DNA from 3 places in the Bacillus nitroreducens genome. Region 1 is predicted to be linked to each of the others. Evidence: predicted binding sites of a transcription regulator. Region 1 holds the regulator's gene; each other region holds the start of a gene.
What was found. Region 1 encodes Rex, which represses fermentation and respiration genes when NADH is low (regulators of the CRP and FNR family bind a similar motif). Its sites were predicted from a motif close to TTGTGAAATATTTCACAA; they were not measured.
Positions count from the first base shown of each region.

Region 2: the regulator Rex is predicted to act here: its motif matches at 6,682-6,699, upstream of ACWPVE_RS05590 (DoxX family membrane protein).
Region 3: the regulator Rex is predicted to act here: its motif matches at 4,261-4,278, upstream of pflB (formate C-acetyltransferase).

Region 1 covers NZ_CAXHYI020000003.1:763,792-772,183, reverse strand. The annotation lists gene tsaE (tRNA (adenosine(37)-N6)-threonylcarbamoyltransferase complex ATPase subunit type 1 TsaE) at 1-13, shown strand, start outside; gene tsaB (tRNA (adenosine(37)-N6)-threonylcarbamoyltransferase complex dimerization subunit type 1 TsaB) at 10-702, shown strand; gene rimI (ribosomal protein S18-alanine N-acetyltransferase) at 705-1,175, shown strand; gene tsaD (tRNA (adenosine(37)-N6)-threonylcarbamoyltransferase complex transferase subunit TsaD) at 1,165-2,181, shown strand; gene ACWPVE_RS07530 (ABC-F family ATP-binding cassette domain-containing protein) at 2,680-4,614, opposite strand; gene moaC (cyclic pyranopterin monophosphate synthase MoaC) at 4,748-5,236, shown strand; gene ACWPVE_RS07520 (redox-sensing transcriptional repressor Rex) at 5,255-5,896, shown strand; gene ACWPVE_RS07515 (twin-arginine translocase TatA/TatE family subunit) at 5,927-6,118, shown strand; gene tatC (twin-arginine translocase subunit TatC) at 6,135-6,884, shown strand; gene ACWPVE_RS07505 (YdiK family protein) at 7,034-7,237, opposite strand; gene ACWPVE_RS07500 (CPBP family intramembrane glutamic endopeptidase) at 7,241-7,978, opposite strand; gene groES (co-chaperone GroES) at 8,333-8,392, shown strand, end outside.
Region 2 covers NZ_CAXHYI020000003.1:374,719-383,110, reverse strand. The annotation lists gene ACWPVE_RS05620 (tRNA dihydrouridine synthase) at 153-1,118, shown strand; gene ACWPVE_RS05615 (HAD-IA family hydrolase) at 1,246-1,815, shown strand; gene ACWPVE_RS05610 (DUF1456 family protein) at 1,928-2,428, shown strand; gene ACWPVE_RS05605 (hypothetical protein) at 2,682-3,008, shown strand; gene ACWPVE_RS05600 (ATP-binding cassette domain-containing protein) at 3,382-5,649, shown strand; gene nadX (aspartate dehydrogenase) at 5,710-6,489, shown strand; gene ACWPVE_RS05590 (DoxX family membrane protein) at 6,718-7,239, shown strand; gene ACWPVE_RS05585 (hypothetical protein) at 7,386-7,793, shown strand; gene ACWPVE_RS05580 (GyrI-like domain-containing protein) at 7,871-8,392, shown strand, end outside.
Region 3 covers NZ_CAXHYI020000003.1:497,110-505,501, reverse strand. The annotation lists gene ACWPVE_RS06210 (ammonium transporter) at 1-635, shown strand, start outside; gene ACWPVE_RS06205 (YebC/PmpR family DNA-binding transcriptional regulator) at 834-1,553, shown strand; gene ACWPVE_RS06200 (DUF2500 domain-containing protein) at 1,727-2,110, shown strand; gene ACWPVE_RS06195 (excisionase family DNA-binding protein) at 2,450-2,689, shown strand; gene ACWPVE_RS06190 (D-2-hydroxyacid dehydrogenase) at 2,761-3,717, opposite strand; gene pflB (formate C-acetyltransferase) at 4,408-6,636, shown strand; gene pflA (pyruvate formate-lyase-activating protein) at 6,657-7,382, shown strand; gene ACWPVE_RS06175 (hypothetical protein) at 7,563-8,042, opposite strand; gene ACWPVE_RS06170 (YwbE family protein) at 8,065-8,259, opposite strand.

The DNA of each region.
Region 1 (8,392 bases):
ATTTGCCGAATGAAAGTGTTAGCGATAGATACATCCAACTTTGTATTGGGAGTTGCTCTAGTAGAAGAGGAAAAGGTAATTGGTGAAGTTATTACGAACTTGCCAAAAAACCATTCTGTCCGTGTGATGCCTACAATTGAACAGTTGATGAAAGAATGTGGAATAAAGCCAAAAGAGCTTGAAAAGATCGTTGTGGCAATGGGTCCAGGCTCCTATACTGGAGTGAGAATTGGAGTAACGATTGCTAAAACATTGGCTTGGTCTTTACAAATTCCGTTGGTTGGTGTTTCAAGTTTAGAGGCTCTAGCAGCTAACGGAAGGCATTTTAATGGCTATATCTCTCCATTATTTGATGCTAGAAGAGGACAAGTATACACAGGCCTTTATCAGTTTGAAGGACAGGCATTGACTTGTGTTGAGGAAGATAAAATTATTTTATTATCGGAATGGTTAGAAGAACTGAAGAAAAAAGAGACCCCAGTTCTATTTATTGGTAATGATTTAGTGATCCATAAGGAACAGATAGAAACAGAATTTGAACGATTCGCATATGTTGCACCATATACAGATTGGAATCCGAGACCAAGTGAATTAGCTGTATTAGGAAAGGATAAAGCCCCTGTTGATGTACATACATTTGTACCGAATTATATACGTTTAGCAGAGGCAGAGGCGAATTGGTTAGGGAAGAGGCAGGGTTAATCATGGAAGATATTATTGATCAACAGATTATTTTTCGTTTCATGACATTAGCCGATATAGATGGTGTTATGAAAGTTGAGAAATCAGCATTTACTGTACCGTGGAAGAGGGAAGCTTTTTATAATGAGTTAGTACACAACCAGTTTGCAAAATATATTGTCATGACGGATCATGACGAAGTAATAGGATATTGTGGCATGTGGCTTATTATGGATGAGGCTCACATTACCAATATTGCGGTGCTGCCAGAGTATAGAGGAAAAAAATTAGGTGAGGCTCTACTTATGCAGGCGAAGCTTTTAGCCATGCAGCATCAGGCGACTACTATGACGCTTGAGGTTAGAGTATCTAATCATGTTGCCCAAAATCTCTATAAAAAACTAGGATTTAAACCAGGTGGAATTCGTAAAAATTATTATACGGACAATAATGAAGATGCGTTAGTTATGTGGGTGAATTTAAATGAGTGTTAATCAAATCATAATGGGAATCGAAACAAGCTGTGATGAAACGGCTGTTTCAATTGTACGGAATGGACGAGAAATTCTGTCAAATGTGGTAGCATCGCAAATCGAGAGTCATAAACGCTTCGGTGGTGTTGTTCCAGAAATTGCATCAAGGCACCATGTTGAAGCTATCACACTTGTCATTGAAGAAGCATTGCAACAGGCTGATATGACCTTTGAAGATATTGATGGAATTGCTGTAACTGAAGGGCCTGGTTTGGTAGGGGCGTTGTTAATTGGAGTGAATGCTGCGAAAGCAATAGCGTTTGCCCACGACATTCCTCTTTTGGGTGTTCATCACATTGCAGGTCATATTTATGCAAACAGGCTAGTAGAGGAGTTAGAGTTCCCTTTATTGGCATTGGTGGTATCAGGCGGACATACGGAGTTAGTTTATATGGAAGAGCATGGATCTTTTCAGGTAATTGGAGAAACGAGGGATGATGCAGCTGGTGAGGCGTATGATAAGGTTGCAAGAACTCTTAATCTCCCATATCCAGGTGGCCCTCATATTGATCGACTAGCACATGAGGGCAATGCAACAATTGATTTACCAAGAGCATGGCTAGAAGAGAATTCATATGATTTTAGTTTTAGTGGGTTGAAATCAGCTGTAATCAATACACTTCATAATGCAGAGCAACGTGGGGAAACAATTGACCCGAAGGATCTCGCAGCAAGCTTTCAAGAAAGTGTAATAGATGTTTTAGTGACTAAGACTGTGAAGGCCACTAAAGAATTTAAGGTGAAACAAGTATTATTAGCAGGTGGAGTTGCCGCGAACAAAGGTCTCAGAAATGCTCTAGAGCTTGCGTATTCTGAAATACCAGATGTAAAGCTAATTATTCCACCACTTTCACTATGTACAGATAATGCTGCGATGATTGCAGCAGTTGGAAGTGTCTTATACGAAAAAGGGAAGCGTTCATCTTATGCATTAAATGCAAACCCTGGCCTAGATATTGAAGTATGATTTATTCGATTCGTAAATTCTATAAACTAAAGAGAGTCCCAAGTGAATGCCTACACTTGGGATTTATTTGTTTTCCCTTAACATTTTTATATTCATCTTAGAAATACCTAAACAATTCTTATGCTCCAAATCCTAATACCAAACGATATCTGAACTTCTAGGGAGGCATCTTAAGAAAAATCATTATTCATTAAAACAAAATGACATTTATTATGGATGACTATGGATAAAGATAGTTCATAAGTTCTATGTTTTTGTTGATAAATAATCCACAGGTTTGTCTAATTTGTGGAAAACTTTTTAAATGTACTGAAATACCTAATGTGAGTTTGTGGACATTTATTGTGGATAACTTTGTTAATAATTGTGGATAATGTGGATAGTTCGGTGTATAACTGGGTATTTTGTGGAAAAGAGGTATGAAAAATATCCCCATCTCAACATTTTGGATGGGGATATCGTATATTTGTGGATAGGGGAAAAGGTCTAGTCTATTCGTTATCCACTAATTTCATGAAGGGATTCCCATTCCTCCATTAACTTTTCTAATTTTGCTGTGGATTTCTCATTTTCATCATTGATTTTCTGAACTTCTTCATGGTTTTGATAGACTTCAGGGTCACAGAGAAGTCGCTCATTTTCTTCTATTTTTTCCTCGATTGTAGATATTTCAAGTTCAATTTCTTCAATTCTACGCTTTCGTTGGCGTTCTTGCCTTTTTAATTCTTTTTCCTGTTCATATGAAGTTTTTTCTTGAATGACTTCTCGTTTGTCGGTCTTTTTATCCTCCGCTTCAAGTCGAGCAAGTTCTTCCAATTCGAACTTCTTTTCAAGATAATAGTCATAATCACCAAGGTATTCAGTCAGGCCATCTCTGGATAACTCAAATACCTTTGTTGCAATGCGGTTTATAAAATATCGATCATGGGATACAAACAAAATGGTCCCGGGATAATCAATAAGTGCATTCTCGAGAACTTCCTTACTATCTAGGTCTAAATGGTTTGTAGGCTCATCCAAGATTAGAAAGTTTGACTTTTCCATCATCAACTTTGCCAGTGCAAGTCTTGCTTTCTCTCCACCACTTAATGTAGAGACGGTTTTTAACACATCATCCCCTGAAAATAGGAAATTTCCAAGAACCGTTCGAATTTCTTTTTCAGGTTTAAGTGGATACTCATCCCATAATTCATTTAAAACCCGTTTGTTTGAGGTTAGGTCTGCTTGTTGCTGGTCATAGTAGCCGATTGTCACATGAGAACCGAAACGAATCGTACCATCGACATGATCAAGTTTATCAGTAATCGCTTTTAATAATGTTGATTTTCCAATACCGTTTGGTCCGACTAGAGCTATGCTGTCCCCACGAAAAATATTAAAATGGATATCTTTTACGATAGGTTTCCCTTTTTCGTAGGAAACGGAAATATCTTTCGCGCTAAGTACATCATTTCCACTTTGTCTTTCAATTTCAAATCGGAAGGAAGCTGATTTTTCATCTCCTTGTGGCTTGTCCATAAGTTCCATTTTTTCAAGTTGTTTACGTCTACTTTGAGCACGCTTCGTTGTCGAGGCTCTAACTAGGTTTTTAGCAATAAAGTCTTTTAGTTTTTCGACTTCATCTTGTTGCTTTTCATATTTTTTCAGTTCAAGCTCATAGTTTTCAGCTTTGAGTTTTAAGTAGTTACTATAGTTTCCGACATATCGAGTGCTTGTATGTCGTGATATCTCATAGACTTGATTGACCACTTTATCAAGGAAGTAACGATCATGAGACACGATTAACAGTGCGCCAGGATATCCTTGAAGATATTGTTCTAGCCAAGTTAGGGTGTTAATATCAAGGTGGTTAGTGGGCTCGTCAAGAATTAATAAATCTGGTTTTGATAGTAATAGTTTACAAAGAGCAAGACGTGTCTTTTGACCACCACTTAAGCTAGAAATTTTCGTTTGGTAGTCTTCTTCTGTAAAATTAAAACCATGTAAAATGGATCGAATATCAGCTTCGTATTGATAGCCGCCCATTTCTTTAAAGTTAACTTGAAGCTGATCATATTCCTCTAGCAATTTTTGATAATCGATTGGATTTTCAAATAGAGAAGGATCTCCCATTTTTACTTCAAGGGTTCTAATGTCTTTTTCAAGCTTTTGTAAGGGTGCAAATACGGTTAGCATTTCCTCCCAGATGGTGAGTGTTGATTCAAGTCCAGTATCTTGAGCGAGATAATCGATTGTGACACTTTTAGGCTTAATAATCTCGCCGCCATCATGAGACATCTGACCTGCTATAATTTTTAAAAGTGTTGATTTTCCAGCGCCGTTTCGACCAACAATAGCAATTCGGTCACGTGTTTGTACTTCTAACTTTATATTCGATAAAATAAGATCAGCAGCAAAATATTTTTTGAGCTGATTTACTTGTAGTAAAATCATACTATTTCACCTCTTGTTTCTACCAACAGTGTATCTTATATTATCGTAAGAGAGCAACTGCAATGATAATGTTCACACACGTTTCGCAGACAGATGTGGTAAAATAGTGTATAGTTTATGGGAGGGTCGATAGATGTCAGCATTTACCCATTTTAATGAGCAGGGTCGAGCTAAGATGGTCGACATTACGGAGAAGTCAGATACAGTCCGTACAGCTATTGCAAAATCTAGTATAACTGTAAATAAAATGATTTATGAGCAAATCGTAAATAATGAGATTAGCAAGGGTGATGTTCTTGCAGTATCACAGGTTGCAGGGATTATGGCAGCCAAAAAGACGTCAGATCTCATTCCGATGTGCCATCCATTGGCATTGAAGGGCGTCGATATTTCATTCAGTTGGACAGTAGGAGACGAATATATTCTTCATATTACGGTTGAAGTAAAGACAAAGGGTAGCACGGGAGTAGAAATGGAAGCACTTACGGCTGCTTCTGTCTGCGCTTTAACAGTTTATGATATGTGTAAAGCAGTTGATAAAGGGATGGTCATTGGACCAACCTACCTAGCAGAAAAAACTGGTGGAAAGAATGGAGATTTCAAAAGGGAATTTAAAGGCTAGTAGTGGGGGAATATACACATGAATCTGGAACAATCAAAAATACCACAAGCAACTGCCAAAAGGCTACCACTTTATTATCGGTTTCTGAAAAACTTGCATGCGTCGGGGAAGCAAAGGGTGTCATCTGCAGAACTGAGTGAAGCGGTAAAGGTCGATTCTGCTACGATTAGGCGCGATTTTTCCTATTTTGGAGCGCTAGGAAAAAAAGGGTATGGCTATAATGTTAATTACTTATTATCCTTTTTTAGTAAAACGCTCGATCAGGATGAATTAACAAAAGTTGCACTAATTGGTGTAGGAAATTTAGGCACAGCATTTTTGAATTATAATTTTTCGAAGAATAATAATACAAAAATTGAGCTTGCGTTTGATGTGGATTATAATAAGGTAGGAAATAGTGTTGGTGGAGTCAAGGTACACCATTTAGATGATCTTGAAAAAGTATTGCCTGATGATGTAACAGTAGCGATCCTAACAGTACCTGTCGGCGCTGCCCAGGCGATTACGGATCGTCTTGTCGTTAAAGGCATAAAAGGTATCTTGAATTTTACACCAGCAAGAATCAATGTCCCTGAACATATTCGAGTTCATCATATTGATTTAGCTGTTGAGCTACAAGCACTTGTTTACTTTTTAAAGCATTATTCAAATGAGGAATAGAAACTTTTATTTGTGGGGAGGTGACTTACGATGGGAAGTCTCGGTTTCGGTAGTATCTTTTTAATTGTGGTTGCAGCATTACTCATTTTTGGACCTAAGAAGTTACCTGAGCTTGGAAAAGCAGCGGGGAATACTTTGCGTGAATTTAAAAACGCGACAAAAGGTTTAGCTGATGATGACGATGATGATGTTAAGAAGAAAGAATCTCATGATGTGAAGTAATGATAGGATGAGTCATATGAACGAAAAAGAAATGTCCGTCTACGATCATATTGGTGAGCTACGAAAACGACTGATTTATGTAGTCGTTTTCTTCTTCATAGTTGCATTAGGGAGCTTTTTTCTCGCCGAGCCTGTAATTGTTTATTTGCAAAACGCGGAAGAAGCGAAAGAGCTAACGATGAATGCTTTCCGTATGACAGATCCGATTAAAATTTATATGCAATTTGCGTTTATTATAGCGTTAGTTATCTCGTCGCCTTTTTTACTTTATCAACTTTGGGCATTTATTAGTCCAGGTTTGTATGAGAAGGAACGGAAGGTAACACTAAGTTATATTCCAATCTCTGTTTTTTTATTTTTAGTAGGAATCTCATTCTCTTATTTTATTTTGTTTCCGTTTGTTGTGAACTTTATGTCCAGATTAGCGGTACGACTTGATATTAATCAAGTGATAGGAATTAATGAATACTTTCAATTTCTGTTACAGCTTACCTTACCGTTCGGATTTTTGTTTCAGCTGCCAGTAATTGTGATGTTTTTAACAAGACTGGGAATTGTAACACCAATGTTTCTTTCTAAAATACGGAAGTATGCGTATTTTATACTTTTAGTCATCGGAGGGTTAATTACACCTCCCGAGTTAATCTCGCATTTAATGGTCACTGTACCGTTATTCGGACTATATGAAATTAGTATAATCGTATCAAGAAGTGCATATAGGAAAGCTTTGAAAGCGGAAATGATGGCTGCTAATAGTATGGAATAAAAAAGAAAAGCGGAAGTGCCTTGCTCAGCCCCGACAAGCATAAGAAAATCTGTCGAGAAGGTTGTGCTTTGACCTTCATGACAGATTGGCTAGACCCAGTGGGGCTAGGCGCTGTAGTTAGACAATAAAAAATAACCTCCGTTGTGAGGTTATTTTTTTGTGACTTTTTTTATTTTACTATGTAGGGAAAACATTCGGATGGCCATACCGAAGTCAAAGGTTGCAAACAGGACGAGAAAAATGGTGGAAAAGTTCCAGATTGTCTCCGTTGCAAAGCCAATCGCAAAATAAGTAAAAAGTGTTCCCATTAACGCGTAAAAGATGCCCATCGCAAAAGGTGAAGTTCTTCGCATATACTAAAAGCCTCCAATAAATGTTTGTTGCAGTTTCTCGGCTTGCTTCATAATCCTTTCTATATCATCAGCAAAAATCGTCTGAACAGCAACGACAAATGTATTCATCGCAACATGTGCAAAAATTGGTACAATGATCCGCTTAGTTTGTACATAAAGGAATGCAAAGGTGAAGCCCATCGCTGTATAAATAAGGATATGAGTAAAATCCATATGTACAGCAGCAAAAATTAAGGAACTAATTAAGCCCGATATGAAAAAGTTGAACTTTTTATATAATGATCCAAAAATAATTTGTCTAAAAATAATCTCTTCAAGTATTGGACCAATAATGGATACGACAATCACAAGTAGTGGAAGAGATTTCACAAGGGCCATAATTTCTTGCGTATTTTCTGAGCCTGGCTCAATTCCAAACAGGTGAATTTCGATGTTAGCCGCTAAAATTTGTGAAGTCATGGCCATAAATACACCTGCAATTGCCCACCCGATTGCTTCACCCTTAGAAGAACGTTCAAGGTTTTGATGTCTTTCCCTTATATCTTGTCGCAATAAAAATAAAACAATAGGGAGCGCTGCAACAAAACTAATAATTGTCCATGTCGCAATAATTGTGTTTTTAGCTTTGTCTGGATCCAAATCATCTCCAACGCCAAGAAACAAGAGAAGTGGGATCCCAAGAATTCCAGAAAACTGCATAATGATGTACGTTAAAATGACATACCAATATCTAATTTTCATGTAAATCTCCTTTTAACTAGGTGGAATATTTATCTATTATATCGATTTATTTGTCCACCATCTGATTGTAACATATATTCATCTTTATCCATTAGTATAATGCAAATCCAATATTTCATAGAAAAAAACGAAATAATTTTGTATAAAAGGTTTATTTTTCCTGATTGTGAGATACGATAGGTAGGTGGATGGTTTAGCATTTTTATGGAATGAAATTTTTTAAAAATTTCTTTATCAAATACTTGCAAAAAAAGTAGAGATTATTTAATATAATAATTGTGTTAGCACTCAGGTGATATGAGTGCTAATAATAAGACGAATCCATATTTAAATTATCTGAGGAGGTTGTTTGACTTGTTAAAGCCATTAGGTGATCGCGTTATTATTGAACTAGTTGAATCAGAAGAAAAAACT
Region 2 (8,392 bases), 390 kb from region 1:
TAGCGGATAGACCCGATTTCGTAAATCAAGATATCAGGGTCTTTTCCTGTTCAAAACAAAGACATAAACAACGTGATCATTTGTATCATCATTGTTTTTTTATTATTGGAAAATACCTTTTGTATTCCAAAAAGAGAGGATTTATATAAATTATGAAGGGAAATTTTTGGCATAATCTACCAAGACCGTTTTTTGTACTTGCACCCATGGAAGATGTAACAGATGTTGTTTTCCGACACGTCGTAAGTGCAGCAGCAAGACCAGATGTGTTTTTCACGGAATTTACAAATACAGAGAGCTTTTGTCACCCTGATGGACATGAAAGTGTTAAAGGGCGATTAACTTTCACAGAAGATGAGCAACCAATCGTTGCTCATATATGGGGAGATAAGCCTGAGTACTTTCGCCAAATGAGTATCGCTATGGCGAAACAGGGATTTAGTGGTATAGATACCAATATGGGATGTCCTGTTGATAATGTAGCAGAAGATGGAAAGGGTTGTGGTCTCATTCGTCGCCCAGAGGTAGCAGCTGAAATCATACAAGCAGCAAAAGCAGGGGGATTGCCTGTAAGTGTGAAGACAAGGCTGGGATACACGGAGGTAGATGAATGGAGAGACTGGCTTACTCACATCTTAAAACAAGACATCGTGAACTTATCCATTCATTTGCGTACAAGAGAGGAAATGAGTAAAGTAGATGCACATTGGGAGCTCATCCCAGACATTAAGAAACTTCGTGACGAGGTGGCACCAGATACTCTTTTAACCATCAATGGGGATATTCCTGATTATCAAACGGGGATAAAACTGGCGCAACAATACGATGTAGATGGAATTATGATTGGGCGGGGTATTTTTAAAAACCCATTTGCATTTGAAAAAGAGCCAAAAGATCATACTAGTAAGGAATTACTTGATCTTCTAAGATTACACCTTGACCTTTTTGATGAGTATTCGCATTTACAATCACGCTCATTGGGACAATTACGTCGCTTTTTCAAGATTTATGTCAAGGGATTTCGAGGCGCGGGTGAGTTAAGAAATCAATTAATGAGCGCGAAGTCTACAGATGAAGTTCGTAAATTACTCAATACTTTTGAACAACAAGATGTATAGGATGTAGCGGTAAAATAAATTATTCAAGGCTAGCTAATAGTAAGCATAAGGGGGCTGGTTACGAACATGGTCTCGAACCTGACTCGTTCCAGCCCACTTTTGCACAGAAAAAGAAGAGGGATTTATCATGAATATTCTATGGGATTTTGATGGAACATTGTTTAACACATATCCAGCATTGGTGAAGGGTTTTATCCATTTAAGTGGTAAGGATTTGGATCCAAATGAAGTATTGAAATGGCTTAAGAAAAACTCAAAGGTGGCTTTTAAGCACTATGGAATTGATGAAAGTAAGCGAAGCGACTACATCAGACTGTATAATCAATATTCCACAGACACACAGCCGTTTGAAAATATAGAGGACGTTCTACAAGTAGCGGAAAATAATTTTATCGTCACACATCGGGATAAGGAATCCACTCTTTCTCTTTTAGAGAAATTTGACTTACTGCAATATTTTAAGGTTATTGTTTCTGTAGAAGAAGAAGGATTTGCACGAAAGCCAGACGCCGCTTCATACAAACATGTGTTGAAGGATTATCAGATTGACTTAGTAATCGGCGACCGCGAACTGGACTTAATACCAGCAAGAGAATTAGGGATTAAAACTGTTGCATTTGAAAATCAAGAAATTGAAGCAGACTTTCATATCGAAAACTATGCTGACTTCAAATCGAAAGTATACCCTTTTTTATAAGTAAATTATGCGTTGTGACTGTCAATACGATACATAAACTCTATCGATTACAATGAAGTATCTGTTTCTTTAGGTAACAGATGCTGACAAATACGAAGAAGGAAGGTCCAGTATGGATAATAACGACATTTTAATCCGATTAAGATATGCATTGGACATTAAAAATAAAGAAATGGCCGAAATCTTTAAACTTGGTGGCGTGGACGTATCAGTACCAGAAGTGGTAAAGATTCTTACAAAGACTGACGAAGATGATGAATTTGAGAATGAAGATCAAATAAAATGTACTCATAGTATGTTAGATTCATTTTTAAATGGTCTTATTATTTATAAAAGAGGAAAACAAGAGCCTAAACCAGGACAGGCAGCTCCACCAGAACCTTCTCTAAAGACAAGTGGAAATGTGAATAACCTTCTGTTAAAGAAAGTCAAAATCGCATTAGCATTAACGACTGAAGACATGCTTGATATTTTTGATCGTGTAGGTTTACGGGTAACAAAAGGCGAATTAGGGGCACTTTTACGAAAAGAAGGACATAAAAATTATCGAGAATGCGGAGATAATTTTGCCAGGAACTTCTTAAAAGGGTTAACGATTAAATACAGGGGATAATGCGATTAAGTATCATCATGATGACTGGTTAAATAATTTTAATGAGAACAGCAGTGGTTTTGAACATATCCCACTGCTGTTTTTTATTTTATTTGAATGCAGCAAAATAACCGACTTTTTTCTAAGTAGGTGCTATTATTGCTAGGTAACTATTTAACATGATAAAGGAGTTGTAAAATGAATGAAGTGATGTTGTTTACATCAATATTTGTTTTAAATAAGTTTTTTAAATCAGTCTCAGAGGAGTAAGTAAATGTCCAAAAAATTATTTGTTTTGGTACCTATTATCATTATTGCAGTAGTTCTTATCAGTCTTTTTATCCCTAGAGATACTCAACCGGCCTCAGACACAAGAGTTATACTGGAACACACACATAAAACCTATATTGCTCCTGTGTGTTTTGAGGGGTCAAATGCAACAAACTTTATTGCCGAGTCTACTTTAGAAGAAGCACATTCTTTAAGCTACAATCCACATAATTCTTGTACGGAAGATGCATTAACAGCTGAAACAGACTCCCTTCTAGTGAGTCTGTTAAAAGAAATGGGTATTTTGGATACGAAGTGGGATAATTGGTAAATTAATATACCAGCAAGCGAGATAGCCTAACGAATCTGGTCTCTTCAAGTAATATAGGGAAAATTAAAGCCCAATCAGCCCAATCATACAAAGATTGGGCTTATTTCATGTCATGATTTACATCCTTCACGACTCATTATGTTTCTTGTTTTACATGGGTGCTTTGACATGCCTTAAAACAGTAACCCTATGTATTTTAATAGGATGGAGCATTGATAAGGTAGTGGAAAGAGCTACATTCCTGTGATTTCATGGGGGCATTTGTTACTATTTAAAGTAAGGGAAGTTTATACACCATTTATATTCACTGCCAGGAAAGGCTAGACTTGTAGTAAACGTAATAAGGATGATAGAAAAAGAGGAAGGAGAAGAAATGTCAGAGATAAAAGATGAGATCATCTTAAGAGGGCTGAAGGAACATAATTTAAAAAATATAGATTTAAACATACCAAAAGAAAAAATCATTGTATTTACTGGATTGTCAGGTTCAGGGAAAAGTTCAGTTGTTTTTGATACATTAGCAACAGAAAGTAGAAGACAAATGACATTGAACTATCCCCTCTATGTCAGAAATCAAATGCCGAGGTATGAAAGGCCTTATGCTGATTTAATGCGGAATTTAAGTCCAGTAATTGTAGTTGAACAAAGGCAAGTTAGTGGTAATTCTCGCTCATCAGTAGGAACTTATATGGATATTGACCCATTAATTAGACTTTTGTTCTCTAGAATAGGAAAGCCTGCGATTGGTTCTGCAACTGACTTTTCAAGCCAAAGTTCTTTTGGTAGGTGTCCAGAATGTGGTGGATTTGGAGATGTTGTTTCACCAGACCTTCATAAGATGATTGATTTTGAAAAGTCACTTCGGGAATATGCGGTGAAATTTAAACCATTATCCCCATCTGGATGGCAAGGTAGATGGATGATGACGGGTGGTTTATTCGACCCAGATTTACCGATAAAAGACTATTCAGATGAGAAGCTCCACCTATTATTATATGGTCCCCGTGAAGGTGAAAGGGTCTTTGCCCCTTTCCACACAAAAAACGGACCTCAAGATCACGAATGGGATGGGTTATTGCCCCGGTTTAGAAGACTTTATATAAATAGAGATATATCAAAGCTTAAAGAAGTTTCTCAAGATGATGTATTTGCAGTATCAACTCGAGTCCTATGTCCAACCTGTCAAGGATCTGGTCTTAATCCAACGGTATTATCATGTAAAATAAATGGGCTGAATATTGCAGAATATGATCAATTAGAGCTTCCAGAATTACTAGAAGAACTAAAGAACATAAAAGATCCGTTGGGAGAATCTATTGCCCAACAAGCCATCCCAACTGTCAAACAACTAATTGACATGGGACTGGGCTATTTAAGTCTATCACGAAAAATGGGTACCCTTTCAAGTGGGGAAGCACAAAGGGTAAAAATTGCTCGTCATCTAGGAAGTAGTCTTAACAATATTACATACGTATTTGACGAACCAAGTGCTGGGCTTCACCCAGAAGAAGTGGATCTATTAATCCAAATGCTAAAAAGGTTAAAAGCCCAACATAATACGGTCATTGTGATTGAACACAATCTATCTGTTATTAAAATAGCTGATGAAATTATAGAAATGGGACCAGGCGCAGGTGTAAACGGAGGAGAGGTTGTATTCCAAGGAAATGTAGAAGGTCTAAAAAATTCTCCAACTGCAACTGCCCTACGAAACAAGGTAAAAACAAATCAAAATCCTAGAAAAACAAAAAGCTATTTTACTATAAACAATGCAAATAACAATAACTTAAAAAATGTAAGCGTGAAGATACCGAAAAATGTGTTAGTTTCTATATGTGGTGTGTCAGGTTCAGGTAAAAGCTCCTTAATGTTGGAAGCGTTCGCGGATAAATATCCAGAAACAATAATGGTAGAACAAGGCAGTATTGGTGTATCTAATCGCTCGACTCTTGCTACATATATGGGAATCATGGATGATATCCGCACAATCTTTTCACGAGAAACTGGACAACCAGCTGGTTTATTCAGCTTTAACTCTTTAGGGGCATGTTCGATTTGTAAAGGAAAAGGAATCATAACGCCTGACGTTGCATTTGCAGATCCCGTGACAATTCCTTGTGAAACATGTGGTGGCACGAGATATTCAGAGAAGGCACTTGGCTATCGATATCAAGGTAAAAATATCGTGGAAATATTGGAATTAACAATAGAAGAAGCTGTTCATTATTTTAAAATACCAAAGATCATAAAAAGGGTGGATATGTTAAAAGAGGTAGGTTTAGGGTATTTGACCCTAGGACAAACGACGAGTTCTCTTAGTGGAGGGGAAGCTCAACGTTTAAAACTCGCAAGTCACTTACAAAAGGAAGGACAAATCTACCTCTTAGATGAACCATCATTAGGACTTCACGCAGAAGACAGTGAAAAACTATTAGATTTATTCCAAAAACTCGTTAACAACGGTAATTCGGTCATTATTATCGAACATAATCGAAATTTTATTGCTGCGAGCGATTGGATCATTGAATTGGGTCCAGGAGGGGGAAAACAAGGAGGAACGATTATCTTCGAAGGAACACCTGAAGAGATGATCGCTACAGAGACATTGACGGCAAAATGGTTAAAACAAGCGTTAAAATAAGCTTATTTGTCGTTCATCCACCTTGCTGAGTATTACTACTAGATTCTAAGGAGGCCTATCATGAATATTGGTTTAATTGGTGCAGGTGCCATTGCCCATTTTTTATTAAAGGAAATCAATCAAAACAAACATGAGATTTTGCAGATTAAAAGTTTATTGGTACGTGATAAGGAAAAGTATCGGTCTTTAGAATCAAGGTTCGGGATAACATTATATACTGATCTTGAAGCCTTTCTTGATTCAAAAATTGATATGGTTGTAGAGGCAGCGAACATACAGGCAGTGAAAACATTGTTGCCATCTGCCTTAAGGAAAAAGGATGTCATGGTAATCAGTGTAGGTGCACTTGCAGATGAAGCACTACTTTCAGAGATCAGTAATCTTGTAAAAGAGTATAACAACCATGTTTACTTGCCGTCTGGTGCAGTTGGTGGATTGGACTTATTGCAAAATGCAAATGCCCTTGGTACAGTCACAAAAGTTACGTTAACAACTCGGAAACCTGCCAGCTCCCTTATCGAAGAGACCATTGATGAGGAGAAGGTTGTATTTGATGGGAAGGCGGTTGACGCCATTAGAAAATTCCCTAAAAATATGAATGTCTCTATCGTTCTGTCACTAGCAGGTGTTGGGATAGAGAAGACAAACGTACGGCTCTTGGCTGATCCACATGTAGATAAGAACATCCATCAAGTGGATATTACAGGTGAATTTGGGGAAGCGACCTTCACAATTGCCAATAATCCCCTTCCTGAAAATCCAAAGACAAGCTATTTAGCAGCTATGAGTATTCTAGGAACGTTACAAAGGATAAATGGAAAACTAAAAATCGGTGAATAATGAATAAAAGGATTTCCTCCTAGCGGACTACTGTTTTCCCGCAACATGGGGGAGGTCCTGTTTTTGTTTTATTGCCATATTGTCCAAGTTTTCTTCAAAATTTGACCTAGGTCAAATTCTTTTGCAATCATTCTAGTTAAAATGGAAGCATCATATAGATAAAGTCGCAGCTCACTATTTTTTTGATAACAATTGTGAATAAATTCACAATAAAAGGAGAGATTTATCATGTTAAGGTTTTTAACTGGAACAAAAATGGCAATCGCTTGGACAATTGTACGCATTTGGCTAGGTATTCAATGGTTAGAAGCGGGTTATTATAAAATTAAGCAGCAAGGATTCGATGCAGGTGGTTTTATACAAGGGGCAATCGCAAACGCTAGGGGGAATTCTCCTACGGTTCAAGGGTGGTATGCAAGTTTTCTGGAAACACAAGTATTACCGAATATAGAGCTTTTTAACATTCTTATTCCGTGGGGTGAATTCCTAGTTGGATTAGGCTTAATTATAGGTTTAGCCACAATCCCAGCATTACTTGCAGGTGCATTCATGAATATTAACTTCATATTGGCAGGCGTTGGCTTAAATAGTCTCGATACAAAACTCTTTATAGTCGCAATGATTCTAGTATTAATTGGCTCAGCAAGATCTTATTATGGGCTGGACCGATTTGCGGTGCCAACTATTAAAAGATTAATCTATAAGAATGAGGTCAAAAAAGAAAAAGTCTCTGCTTTAAAGTCAAATTAAAACGAACGTAATAAGAAATTGGCAAATAGTCTAATCTCTTTTTTAATGAAACAGAGAAACATCTTAGTTACATACTAATTTTGTGTGGTTGAGGGACAAATGTTAAAATTTAAGAAAACAACCATGAAAGAAGATTAGGAGGAAAAATGGTCAATATTCAATCAAATAATCAAGACATGAAGATCATAAGCCCTAAGGATTGTGATAATGCACCGAAAAAGAGAATTCTTAAGGAATTTATCATAGCATGTGCGAAAAAAGATATCGACTTTATAACAGAACATACTTTAACAGATATTAACTGGACGATTGTAAACGATACTACACTGCTAGGTAGAGAAGAAGTGATTCAGACATTAGTAAACAAAATGCCGAAGCAAATAATTGAAATTGAACTAACAAATATTATCACACACGGTCATACAGCAGCTGCAAATGGCGTTGTGAAGTTTGAAGATGATCGTATATATTCGTTTTGTAACGTGTATCGGTTCGTTAGCCCTGGTAAAAATACACTAAAAGAAATCACATCGTATGTTATAAAAAATGAATAATATCTTATCAACAAAGTTTGGGGTAAACTGTATTCTTAATAAAAGAATAGCAATTAGCAAAGTATAAGGAGTAATGTATGAAACACGAGTGGAGAAAACATGAGAAAAATTTATATATACCAAAAGGCAAACCAGAACTTGTAACTGTTCCAGAGCAAAAGTTTTTAATGATAAAAGGTCAAGGAAATCCGAATAGTGAGGATTTCTCAGACAGAATAAATGTCCTGTATTCAATATCTTACGCAATCCGAATGATGCCAAAAGGTGGCTATACTCCTGAAGGTTATTTTGAGTATACAGTCTACCCCTTAGAAGGAATATGGGATTTAACCGAAGCGGGGAGAAAACAAGATACATTAAATAAAGATGAATTAGTCTATACTATCATGATCAGACAGCCAGAATTTGTGACCGAAGAGGTCGTAGCGAAGGCCTTAGAAAAAGTGAGGAAAAAGAAACCACACCCATTACTAGAAGATGTAACTTTTGGCGTGATGGAAGATGGCTTATCTGTCCAAATGCTTCATGTCGGACCATATGATGATGAACCAGAAAGCTTCAAAAAAATGAATGAATTTATTGAAACAAATCAACTTGAA
Region 3 (8,392 bases), 270 kb from region 1:
CTGCTGATCCTGAATTAGTTCCTAGTGTAATTGCTGTAACGTTACTTTCCTCCGCATCTGCGTTTATTTCAACGGCTCTATATACAAAAATTCGATTTGGAAAAGTCGACCCTTCTATCTCTTTAAATGGTGTGTTAGGAGGTCTTGTAGGAATTACTGCTGGGGCTGCTGAAATTTCACTAGGTGGCTCAATTCTAGTAGGGATTGTATCAGGAATTCTACTTGTAGAAGGTGTTCGTTTCCTAGATGCAAAGCTTAAAGTTGATGACCCTGTTGGTGCAATTACTGTTCATGGGATATGCGGAATATGGGGAACCATTGCTGTAGGATTATTTTCAACTTCAACAGGTCTATTCTATGGTGGTGGAATTAGTCAATTAGGGATTCAAGCCATCGGTGTTATCGCTGTTGTGATCTGGTCGGTAGGATTGGTTACCTTATTCACAGCCGTTATAAACAAGATTTCACCTATTCGCGTTTCTCATGAAGAAGAAATTGCAGGATTAGATTTTGCCGAACATGGTTCCCATGCCTATGAGTGGAATGAGAGTTTGTTACAAGGAAAAACGAAGGAACTTCATGATGAAAAGCCGTATATTGGCCTGGCAGAACGTCTGAATAAAAACCCTTACTGAAGTCTTACCATCAATTAAAAGTGGATGTTAAAAACGGTTGTCCCCCTGATACAACATGCGATGTCAGGGGGTCTAGCCATGGAATAAAGATACATATTAGCAAAAAAATCCAATATAGCCTGTCAAACACATATTTTTTTAATAAGAAAATTGAGGTATAATATAGACTCATTCAATATTCGAAAGCGAGTGTTCAAGATGGGACGTAAATGGAACAATATTAAGGAAAAAAAAGCTTCCAAAGATGCAAACACAAGTAGAATCTACGCAAAATTTGGACGCGAAATCTATGTTGCAGCTAAACAGGGTGAACCTGACCCTGAACTAAACCAACATTTAAAAGTCGTTCTTGAGCGTGCGAAAACATATAATGTACCAAAAGCAATCATTGACCGTGCAATTGAAAAAGCAAAAGGTGGCTCTGAAGAAAATTACGATGAGCTTCGCTATGAAGGTTTTGGACCGAATGGCTCAATGGTGATTGTGGATGCATTAACAAATAACGTAAACCGTACGGCATCCGAAGTGCGTGCGGCATTCGGTAAAAATGGCGGAAACATGGGTGTAAGTGGTTCTGTAGCTTACATGTTTGATGCAACGGCTGTATTTGGAATTGAAGGGAAAACAGAGGAAGAAGTTCTAGAATTGCTAATGGAAGCGGATTTAGATGTTCGTGATGTTCTTGAAGAAGAGGATTCTGTGATCGTCTACGCAGAGCCTGATCAATTCCATGCTGTCCAAGAAGCTTTTAAAAACGCTGGAATTACGGAATTTACAGTAGCAGAATTAACCATGCTTGCACAAAATGATGTAACCCTTCCGGACGATGCGAAAGAAAAATTCGAAAAAATGATCGATGCTTTAGAAGACCTTGAAGACGTGCGTCAAGTCTATCATAACGTTGATCTCGGAGAATAATAGGACAAGGGAACGTATACTGTCTCGAAAATCAAGCAGACCTTTCATCAGGGAGGGTCTGTTTTTTTGGTTTAAGTCTCGTGAGATTGACGTAATAGGATTTTGACCATTGAAACTTTTTGATTATTAAAGCGTAATAAATAATACAGATGCTGAATTCAAGGGGGAAGTTTATGTACCCAGGAGACGTAATGTTCAATATTGTACCTTTTATCGTAATGATTGGTTTCATTGTTGTGATTGGACTCATAATTGTTAATATAGGAAAGGGAATTGGTCAATGGAAGAAAAATGAAGATTCGCCAAGACTAAGTGTTCCTGCAAGTGTAAAAACAAAGCGTACGCATGTGAGCAGACATACCCACCATCATACTGAACCACATCACCATCATGTGTCATCATCTACTAGTTATTATGTAACTTTTGAGTTTGAGAGTGGTGACCGGTCTGAGTTCAAGGTTTCTGGAAGTGAGTTTGGTCAACTTGCTGAAGGTGATTTCGGAAAGCTGACATTTCAAGGTACAAGATATATAGGGTTTGATAGAGTAAGAGGATAAGTCTTCATTACAGTCAGTCATATTGAGAAAATAACAGGCTTTTCCACAGAAAAAATGGAGGAATTCATGTTAAACACTTGGAATGAAAAGATTGAAAGAGCACAAAAGAAAAATATATTTTATCGACCGCTATGAAGGATGTGAAGTAAAATAGAGGGGTGTTTCTCTGAAAGGGGGAACAAGATGTTTTCTTTCTTTAGTAAGAAATGCGTAATCTGTAAAAGAAAAATAAAGCCTTTGCGCAAGTATGTGGATGATAAGGGGAATACAATAAATGTGTGTATTCCTTGTTCGGAGTATGCAGAACGCAGGGCGTACAAAATTCGAAAGTAAAAAAGGATGAGCAAGTTGTATTTAACAGTCAAAGAAACAGCAGAATATTTGTCTATTCCAGAGGAACTACTGAAAAAGCTGATCCAAGAAAAAAAGGTGCGTGCACTTTTTGATGGTGAACAGTACCTTCTGAACAAAGAGCAATTCAATACAACGATGGAACAACTTGAAAAATATAAAAGGCTCTACGAAGAATGGCTAAACGAACCAATCCCCGAAGACATTGATGTAAAAGACGAAGACTAGTGGGATAAGGGGATAGGGTTAGTATCTCAATAACAATACGAGCACCTGTCTCCCTTTATCCTCACAATCGTTTAATATCCTTTTTTGTAGTCCACTACATTTATTGGTAGGACTCCACCTTGAGCATAACTCTTTAGATTTGGAATAAAGATATCCTCAATGACACGTTTTGCATAATGTTCTGTTGAACCAGATGTGTGCGGTGTGACAATCACATTTTCAAAATCCCAAAGCGGGCTGTCCTCAGGTAGAGGCTCCTTCGTGAATACGTCCAATCCAGCACCAGCAATCTCACCTGATTGTAATGCCTCAATCAGTTCCTCTTCAACGACAATCTCACCGCGTCCAATATTAATAAAGATTGCTGATGATTTCATTCTCCTAAACTCGTTAGCACCAAACAAATGACGTGTCTCTTCAGTTAATGGCAATGTCAAAACAACATAGTCACAACGAGGCAGAACCTCTGATAATTGATCTGTTGTATACATTTCATCCACAAATTCCTCATCACGACCAGAGTGACGAACTCCAAGCACTGTCATCCCAAATGCTTTTGCAATCTTTGCTGTTTCCTTTCCAATGTGACCAACGCCGACAATCCCAATCGTTTTTTCGTGAATTTCAAGTTTCATATTTGAGTGATGCCATTTTTTCTCTTGTTGATTACGTACATAGGAATGAATTTTTCTCGTTAAACCAAGCATTAACGCAAAAATGGTCTCGGAAATTGGATAAGCGTGAACACCATTAGCACTTGTTAAAAGGATGTTGCTCTTCTCCATTTCATCAAGTGGCATGTTATTTACACCTGCACTCCAACTTTGGAGCCAACGAAGCTTGGATTCACTATGTATGCATTGCTCAGCTATTTCCTTTTTCCAACCAACAATCACCTCAGCATCTTTGAGATGCTCTAACCAAACTGAAGAATCCTGCCCCGCAACAATCTCCCAGTTTGGAATAATCGATTCGATTTGGTTCAAATGCTCTTGCTCGATATCTTGTGTAATGACTAGCTTTGACATGTTGTGCCCCCAATCCCAATTTTGTTTAATTTAATCATATTACAGACTGCCATTCATTGCCAGTAGTAGTGTGGGTTTTATTCTGCCTTAACCTTCAAAAACGTCATTCTCCTAACTGACTTTTCAATTCTTTATGGGACTAATATAAATCTAGAAAAAGTGGCTAGTGATCTCAATACGAGTTGGAGTAAATTAGGTGGATGGTGTAACTCCAATTGAGTTAGAGTGCTGTTGATATCCAGAAACTAGGAGGTTGATGTAACTCCAATTGAGTTAGAGTGCTGTCGAAAACCATAAATTAGGAGGCTGGTGTATGTCCAGCTTGGTTGGAGTGCTGTCAAAAACCAGAAAATAGGAGGTAGGTGTACCTCTAGGCGGTTAGGAGCATCATTGAAATCTAAAAACTGGAAATTGGGTATTTCCAACCTTTTTGGAGTCAAAAAACACTTCCAGGTACCTCAACACTAATTACCCATTACCCAATCCTGATAAATTTTGACAAATTAATGATGAAAATGTGACTAAATTGGTAATGATATTAATTTGTGAATTATTTCACATGACACCACCCTATTCCCGTAGTATGATTAATTTATAGAAAAGTTTGTTCAGTACTGAGCAAACTTTCGATGAATAATTGAACTAACTAAATTTAAATGTATCCAAACCTTTTAATGGAGGTCATTGATTATGAAAGCATGGGCTAATTTTAAAGAAGGTAAATGGCAAAAAGAAATCGATGTACGTAATTTCATACTAGAGAATTTTACACCATATAGTGGAGATGATTCATTTTTAGAGGGGCCAACAGAGGCAACCAATCTTTTATGGGAACAAGTAATGGAGTTAACCAAGCAGGAGCGCGAAAATGGTGGAGTGCTTGATATGGATACGAAGGTTGTATCAACGATTACTTCACATGGTCCTGGTTACCTCGATCAGGAAAAGGAAAAAATCGTTGGTGTTCAAACTGATCAACCATTCAAACGTTCATTGCAACCTTTTGGCGGAATCAGAATGGCTGTCGATGCGGCTAAATCTTATGGATTTGAAGTAGATGAAGAAATTGTAAAGATCTTTACCGAATATCGAAAAACACATAACCAAGGAGTATTTGATGCGTACACACCAGAAATGAGACTTGCGAGAAAAGCAGGTATTATTACTGGTCTACCTGATGCATATGGACGTGGAAGAATCATAGGTGATTACCGCAGAGTTGCACTTTATGGGGTTGATCGTCTAATCGAGGAAAAGAAAAAAGACCTGCTTGAAACAGGAAATGGTGTAATGACGGATGATATTATCCGTGACAGGGAAGAGCTTTCTGAACAAATTCGTGCATTACAAGAATTGAAAGAATTAGCTGTTTCTTATGGTTATGACATTTCAGAACCAGCAACAAATGCGAAGGAAGCATTCCAATGGTTATATTTTGCATACTTAGCTGCCATCAAAGAGCAAAATGGTGCTGCGATGAGTTTAGGTCGTGTGTCTACTTTCTTAGATATTTATATTGAAAGAGATCTAGCGAACGGCATTCTAACCGAGCAAGAGGCACAGGAGATTGTTGACCATTTCGTAATGAAGCTGCGTCTTGTTAAGTTCTCAAGAACACCAGACTATAATGAATTATTCAGCGGAGATCCAACTTGGGTAACTGAATCACTAGCTGGTGTTGCAGTAGATGGACGTCCATTGGTAACAAAAAACTCATACCGATTCTTGCATACACTAGACAATTTAGGGCCAGCCCCAGAGCCAAACTTAACTGTGCTTTGGTCTGTAAAACTACCTGAAAATTATAAGAAGTATTGCGCAAAAATGTCTATTAAAACAAGCTCTATTCAATATGAGAATGATGATATTATGCGTGAAACCTATGGTGACGATTATGGAATTGCGTGTTGTGTCTCCGCTATGGCTATTGGAAAACAAATGCAATTCTTCGGTGCACGAGCAAACCTTGCGAAAGCTCTACTTTATGCAATCAATGGTGGAGTGGATGAAAAACTAAAAATTCAAGTAGGACCAACGTATGCACCGATTACTTCCGAATATTTGGATTATGAGGAAGTGATTGAAAAATACGATGTCGTTCTGGAATGGCTTGCTGGTCTCTATGTAAACACCTTAAACATCATTCACTATATGCATGATAAATACAGCTATGAACGCCTTGAAATGGCCCTGCATGACCGTGAAATTTTACGTACAATGGCGTGCGGAATTGCAGGTCTATCTGTAGTCGCAGACTCATTAAGTGCAATTAAATATGCAAAAGTAAAAACAATTCGTGATGAAAATGGCATAGTGGTAGATTACGAGATTGAAGGAGATTTCCCGAAATACGGTAACAATGATGATCGTGTTGATGATATCGCAGTTGAACTTGTGAAACGTTTTATGACCAAAATAAAAAAGCACAAAACATATCGCAACTCTGTTCACACTCAGTCCATTTTAACGATAACATCTAATGTGGTATACGGGAAAAAGACGGGTAACACACCTGATGGAAGAAAAGCAGGAGAACCGTTCGCTCCAGGTGCAAATCCACTCCATGGTCGTGACACAAAAGGAACGCTTGCATCGTTAAGCTCTGTTTCTAAGCTACCATATGAGTATGCCCTTGATGGGATCTCAAATACTTTCTCTATTGTTCCGAAGGCTTTAGGTAGGGAGGAAGAAGCAAGGATTAGCAATCTAGCAGGATTATTGGATGGATATGCAATGAAAAAAGGACACCATTTGAATGTTAACGTGTTTGACAGAGAAACTCTTATGGACGCAATGGAACATCCAGAGCTTTACCCACAATTAACCATTCGTGTATCAGGATATGCTGTGAATTTCATTAAATTAACAAGGGAACAACAAATTGATGTGATAAACCGAACATTCCACGAAAGCATGTAAGATAGAGGAGGACGAAAAGTATGAACGGACGCATTCATTCCATCGAAACGTGTGGAACAGTAGACGGACCAGGGTTACGTTATGTCATATTCACTCAGGGGTGTTTGCTCCGTTGCCAGTTCTGTCATAACCCCGATACTTGGAAATTAAATAAGGGGAAAGAAATGAGTGTTCAAGAGATTATCCATGATATAAAAACGTATCTTCCCTTTTTCCAAGCGTCAGGCGGTGGCGTCACTGTAAGTGGTGGCGAGCCTTTGCTTCAACTCGAATTCTTAATTGAGCTTTTTAAAGAGTGCAAGAAGCTTGGTATTCATACCACAATTGATAGCTCTGGCGGGTGCTTTTCACGTTCTCCTCAGTTTATGGAAAAATTAGAGGAATTACTGCCACTAACTGACTTGGTCTTACTTGATATCAAAGAAATTGACCCAGTGAAGCACAAAGACTTAACAGGCCTAAGTAACGATCACATTCTCGACTTTGCACAGTACTTGGCAGAGAAGAAAGTCCCCGTTTGGATACGCCATGTGCTAGTCCCAACAATTAGTGATAATGATGAAGATCTAACGAAGCTATCTGAGTTTATCAAAACGTTAAACAATGTGGAAAAAATTGAGGTTCTTCCATATCACAAACTTGGCATCTACAAATGGGAAAGTTTAGGACTCGAATACAAGTTAAAGCATATAGAACCTCCAACTGATGAACGCGTAAGGAATGCTGAAAAAATTTTAGGATGCTAGCGGGATGAAAAAAGTAGAAAATGCATTTTAAAAACACAGCATCTCACACTTAAAATCTGTAACTAACACAGTCTAACTTAACATATGAATAATACACTAAAAGTAAAGCAGCAAGAGAGAAATGAGTCGTTTTCCTCTTGCTGCTTTTTATTGTTGTAAGAATGTTACCCTAAAATGGCATCAGTGTTGTAGTTTAAAGCCTTCTTCGAAAAGGTAGTCTTCAGCTTCGTCGTAGGATCCAAAGGCAGCTTCTAGGTTTAGCCCAGCGTATACATTCCACCATTCTTCTTCGAGTACAAGAAGTAGTGTTTGTCCTTCATCATTCACCCATCGTTCCTCTTGGCCTTCTCCAATGATGGCATTCTCCCTTGCTAAAGGGGAATTTGCGGAGAGGGATTGGATGGATTCCTTTACGATTCTACGTAGTTCAGCTTCGGAGAAATCCCGTATATTGATAAATCCTTTTGCATCCACTTCATAGTTTTGGAGGTTCCCAGCATAAACAAACCCGTTTCCATTTGGATGGAGATGCTGAACAACGATCTTTTTTTCAAAAACGCTGTCTTCATAATGAAAATTGACTCTCCCTAAAGAAACATTTTTGCGCGTAAGCTCAGGGAATGATTCGATGATTGCAAGTTTTTCTTCAAAAGATAACATATATAAGTCCTCATTTCTTGTCCTATTGTATAATTTCCTTCACTCGACCAACCTGTCCATCTTCTAATCGCACCTTGATCCCGTGAGGATGGAAGCTGGACTTTGTTAAAATATCTTTCACAATTCCTTTTGTGAGTATACCAGTTCGTTGGTCTTTCTTTAAAACGATTTGTACTTGGAGTCCTGGTTTTATATCTGCGCGATTTTGGCCATTCATATTTTGCAAAAATCCTTCCATTTTACTATTTGTCTATTTAGTTTACCTCAGTTAGCGATGTTTATCTCAAAAAAAAGGTTCTAAATCAAATGTTGGGGTTTTAGGCTACCGCGCTACGCTTGGTGGCCTCTAT